DNA from 2 places in the Flavobacterium sp. PL002 genome. Region 2 is predicted to be linked to the other one. Evidence: riboswitches for the same ligand, from Rfam matches in the RefSeq annotation. Region 2 holds a riboswitch; the other holds the start of a gene.
What was found. A riboswitch is a leader RNA that binds a small molecule or an ion and turns the genes downstream of it on or off. The one in region 2 is predicted to bind S-adenosylmethionine.
Positions count from the first base shown of each region.

Region 1 (2,482 bases), 1.8 Mb from region 2:
TATGAGGCTGCTGATCAAGTAGTAAAACAAGGATTAGGAATCACTACTGCAATTGGTATTGGTGGAGACCCAATCATTGGTACAACTACAAAAGAAGCTGTTGAGTTGTTAATGAATGACCCAGAAACAGAATGTATCGTTATGATAGGTGAAATTGGTGGTCAACTAGAAGCAGATGCTGCTCACTGGATCAAAGCTGATGGTAACCGTAAACCAGTAGTAGGATTTATTGCAGGAGTTACTGCTCCAGCAGGTCGTACAATGGGTCATGCAGGTGCTATTGTAGGTGGAACTGATGATACAGCAGAAGCTAAAAAACAAATCATGAGAGAATGTGGAATACACGTAGTGGATTCTCCAGCTGAAATTGGTAAAAAAGTTAAAGAAGTTTTAGGATAGTCTTACTATTTTAAATAAAAATAGAATAAGCCTCACATTTGTGGGGCTTTTTTATTATTATACAAAATTAAAGAAATACCTTTGCAGCTGATTAAAAATTAATGCTATTTAAGTTCAAAAAGAATATAGTTAAAATAGCTCTACATTTAATCTATAGTTTTTCATTTTAAAATGAAATCCCGAATTACCCAATTGAGAAATAAAATAAAAGAATATGTATAAAGAATTAGAGAAATTTAAAAGTAACGGTCAATTTTCATTTACAGCAGAAGATAGTTTAGAAGAAAAATGCAATGCTTCTCAAGGAAGTGGTGTTTTTTTAGTTTTTGCAGTAGCAGAAGAGAAAGAGTTGATTATGGTAGGTTCTACAGGAACAGTACAAAACAACGGAACTCTAAAGATTAAGAATGGTGGTCTAAAAGAAAAAATTGTTGAAGGACACCAATTCGCAAAAACAGGAAGAAAATATTCTTGGCCAGCACAAATGGCTAAAGAAGATATTAGTACTTTAGAAGTGGTATGGTATGAAACTTTTAATGAGGATACTAAAGGAATTCCTACTGCAGTAGAAGGACAAGTTTTACAAAATTTCTTAGATGAAAACGGAAGATTACCAAGATGGAATGTAGCTTTTTAAGCTTATTTCTTCAAAAATATAATATATTATAAAAAAGCTTTACTACGGTAGGGCTTTTTTTATGCAATATTTTATGCAAGTCCTTGTATAATTGTAGAAATTATAACTACTTTTGCATCCGTTATCACGAATCTCTAAATGAGATAGCAACCTGCAACAACGAGCAAGGTGCTAAAACGATAAGCCAAATCCTTTGGAAAAAATGTTGTTTTACATTCCCATATTTTAGCTTTGTTTATCTTGATAATTTTAATTTTTTAAAATATATCTATGTCTACATTTTCAAAAAACACCGGGAACCCTTATGCTTTGATTCCGTTATTTGTTTTTATTTTTACTTTTCTAGGTGCTGGAATTATTCTTGATGATTTTTATGCCTTTCCGTCACCAGTTGCTGTGATGGTAGGTATCATTGCTGCATTCTTACTTTATAAAACAAGTACAGATGATAAAGTGGCTACTTTAATTGCTGGCTGCGGAGAAAGTAAAATCATGACCATGTGTTTGATTTATTTGTTAGCAGGTGCATTTGCAGTTGTTAGTAAAGCGATGGGTGGTGTTGATGCCGTTGTAAATCTCGGGATCAATACAATTGATGTGGCTTATTTTCCGTTGGGGATATTCTTGATTGCAGCTTTTTTATCTACTGCCACAGGAACCTCAGTAGGTGCAATTGTTGCTATTGGACCAATAGCTATTTCTTTAGCTGATAAAAGTGGCGCTTCATTGCCTTTAATATCAGGTGCTTTATTAGGCGGATCAATGCTAGGAGACAACCTTTCTATGATTTCTGACACTACCATTGCAGCCACACAATCATTGGGATGTGAATTGAAAGACAAATTTAAAGTGAATTTATTTATCGCTTTTCCAGCTGCATTTATTACTGTTTTGGTTTTCTTCTACTTAGGTTTAAATTCGGATATTGTAACTGTGGCTATTGCAAAAAATGATTTTTCATGGATTGCAATTGTGCCTTATGTATTAGTAATCATCCTAGCATTAATAGGTATTAATGTTTTCTCGACTTTAGTAATTGGAACTCTGTTAGCGGGAATTATTGGCTATGTTGGTGGTTCGTTTACTTTAATGGAATTTACTCAAAAAATTTACGAAGGCTTTACCGGAATGACTGATATTTTCTTGTTATCAATGCTTACAGGTGGCTTAGCGGCAATGGTTGATAAGGCTGGCGGAATTACATATTTATTAGTCCAAATAAAAAAACGCATCAAGAATAAAAAATCGGCACAAGCGGGAATTGGGGCTTTAGTAGGTTTTGCTAATTTGGCTATAGCCAATAATACTGTTTCAATTGTAATTACCGGTCCTATTGCAAAAGAAATCAATGATGAGTACAATTTAAGTTCTAAGAAAACGGCTGCTATTTTAGATATTTTCTCTTGTATCGTTCAAGGAATTTTACCTTATGGAGCGCAAGTTTTA
Region 1 is NZ_CM135110.1:3,784,295-3,786,776, forward strand. Features, by position in the region: gene sucD (succinate--CoA ligase subunit alpha) at 1-399, shown strand, start outside; gene ACVEGE_RS16570 (hypothetical protein) at 614-1,036, shown strand; SAM-I-IV-variant riboswitch at 1,153-1,249, shown strand; gene ACVEGE_RS16575 (Na+/H+ antiporter NhaC family protein) at 1,307-2,482, shown strand, end outside.
Region 1: another riboswitch for S-adenosylmethionine. It lies ahead of ACVEGE_RS16575 (Na+/H+ antiporter NhaC family protein); the one in region 2 lies ahead of thrA (bifunctional aspartate kinase/homoserine dehydrogenase I).

Region 2 (2,482 bases):
GAAAACAACTTCTAATAAATTGTCTAATTGTTCGTATTCCATCAAGAAAGCATCATGACCATGTGCAGAGTCAATCTCACTGTAGAATACATTATTTTTAAATTTCTTGATTTCCATGTAGGTTTCTCTATTCTCCTTTGCTGTAAAAAACAAATCAGAATTAATTCCTACGATATAAATATTGGCTTCTACTCTTGAAATGATTGATTCTAAAGACTCGTGATTCCGAGTAATATCAATCGTTTTTAAAAGCTGATTCATCATTTTGTAAGCCGCAAGTTGAAATCTTTTTTCTAGTTTTTCTCCATGATAGTTCAGCCAACTCTCCACTTGAAAAGTCTCTAGCTGTACATTAATGTCACGATTAAATTTTTCCTTAAATGACTCTGGCGTGCGATAACACAACATGGCATGTATGCGCGCATCTTCAATTGGCTTTTTAGAATTATTCAAAATTTGCTCTTGTAAATAACAATTGGCAATCAACCAATCTGTCGCTTTCCAATCTGTGGCTATGGGAATAAAGTTTTGCGCTAGTTTAGGCTCTAAGGCCAAAATTTCCCAGGCAATTCCACCTCCTACCGAGCCTCCGATAAGGGCAAATAAAGAATCAATCTTTAAAACGCGAAGTCCTTCGATAAATATTCGAGCGATATCTCTAGCAATAAAATCTCTGTAGTTCTCAATGGTAGCTGAGTTGAAACCATTACCAGGCACATCAAAGGAGACGATGGTATATTTTCGAGTATCAATTGTTTTGTCTATGCCTACAATATCATTCCACCAACCCGACTCTCCAATCACTTGAGAATTTCCAGTCAAGGCATGATTAATTAAAATAATGGGAGCAGTATGCAATGGGGCGCCAAAAACCTGATAACTTAAGTTTAAGGTAGCATAAACAGCACCATTGTGTGTGGTGAAATTATGTATGGCTATATGTGTTGGTTTATTTTCCAATGTCAAATCTTTTATTGATTTTGATTTGTATTTGGAAATATTAAAAAGAAAAAACTAGGTAAATACTAGAGAAATTCTTGTTGTTATCTTTCCACTTTTGGGAGTGGTAGAATGCAGCACCTTCTTCGATTTCTCGAAGGGTTGCTAAGGCTTCATCGGGTCTAATCCCTCGTCCTTTCTTTATAACATTTCAATACGTGTGTGAACTTAAAGATACAAATTAACTATTATTTTTTTTAACAAGCAAATAATAATAGCGCCCTTTTAGGATATAAAACATAATGTAACAAAAAAACGCAAGACATCACTGAACATAACAATTCAGAAATTCCTCGCGTGTAAATCACTATAAAGACAGCTCGCTATCAATTAGATAAAAAGAGTATCGTTTTCCTTTGAATACATCAAAAACTGTAACGAATTTGGCGATTTATTTAAATCATTAGCATTTGTATCATTGATGCCAAATCTTGGATGAACTAAATCATCAACTGTAATTTTTATAATATTTTTTTTAGCCTTTAAATTCTTTAAAAAACTTACTGCTCTGGTAATTCTACTAATTGTCCCCATGTGTCTACTTATTTAATTGTTGTTATGTTTATCCTTGCTTGTTTATTACTCTTTATTCTATTTAAATACTATAAAAAAACCCTTTTGGGTGTATACCAAAAGGGTTTAAGTTATAATAACTTATACTTTTGGTGTATCAACAAATTTTCGCAAATAAGGTAATCAGTAGCGATTTATTATTTCTAAAAAAATGTTTTCCCATATTAATTATCTTTAAATTCTAAATTATTTTAATAAAAAAGCCCTCCAATAATATAGGAAGGCTGATGCTTAATTATAGATATAATGTAAGGCAATCACTTCCTTGCGGATGATTCCGAAATAGTTTTAAAATTTACAATAATGATTAAATTCATCTTTGGTATTTTCTTGAGACAAATTTCAGTATTTTTTTCCTGTTTTCCTAATGATATTCAACATTTTAACGCTTATTTAAGCAAAATATTGTAATGTTATAAACCGAGATTATAATAGTATAAAACTCACCTTACATTTAGTCCTAAAAACTGTTTTTAATCGATAATAATCGCTCTTTATAAATTCTTACAAAAAATCAAAAACTGCTTTTAAGTCGGATTTTAAATCATCAATATCTTCCAAACCTACAGAAAGCCGAATTAAATCCTTAGAAACCCCCGAAGCCAATTGTTGTTCATCAGATAATTGTTGGTGCGTTGTACTTGCTGGATGAATAATTAATGATTTTGTATCTCCAATATTAGCCAACAACGAAAACAACTTTGTATCATCGGCTACTTTTTTTGCCGCTTCAAAACCACCTTTTAAACCAAAGGTCACTAAACCGTTTTGTCCCTTTGGCAAATAACGTTTCGCTAATTCGTGGTATTTGCTTGATTGCAATCCTGGATAATTAACCCAAGCCACTTGATCTTGACTTTCTAACCATTGCGCTAAGGCTAATCCGTTTTCGCTGTGTCTTTTTACACGA
Region 2 is NZ_CM135110.1:1,089,493-1,091,974, forward strand. Features, by position in the region: gene thrA (bifunctional aspartate kinase/homoserine dehydrogenase I) at 1-960, opposite strand, end outside; SAM riboswitch class I at 1,041-1,149, opposite strand; gene ACVEGE_RS04825 (hypothetical protein) at 1,330-1,533, opposite strand; gene ACVEGE_RS04830 (O-acetylhomoserine aminocarboxypropyltransferase/cysteine synthase family protein) at 2,077-2,482, opposite strand, start outside.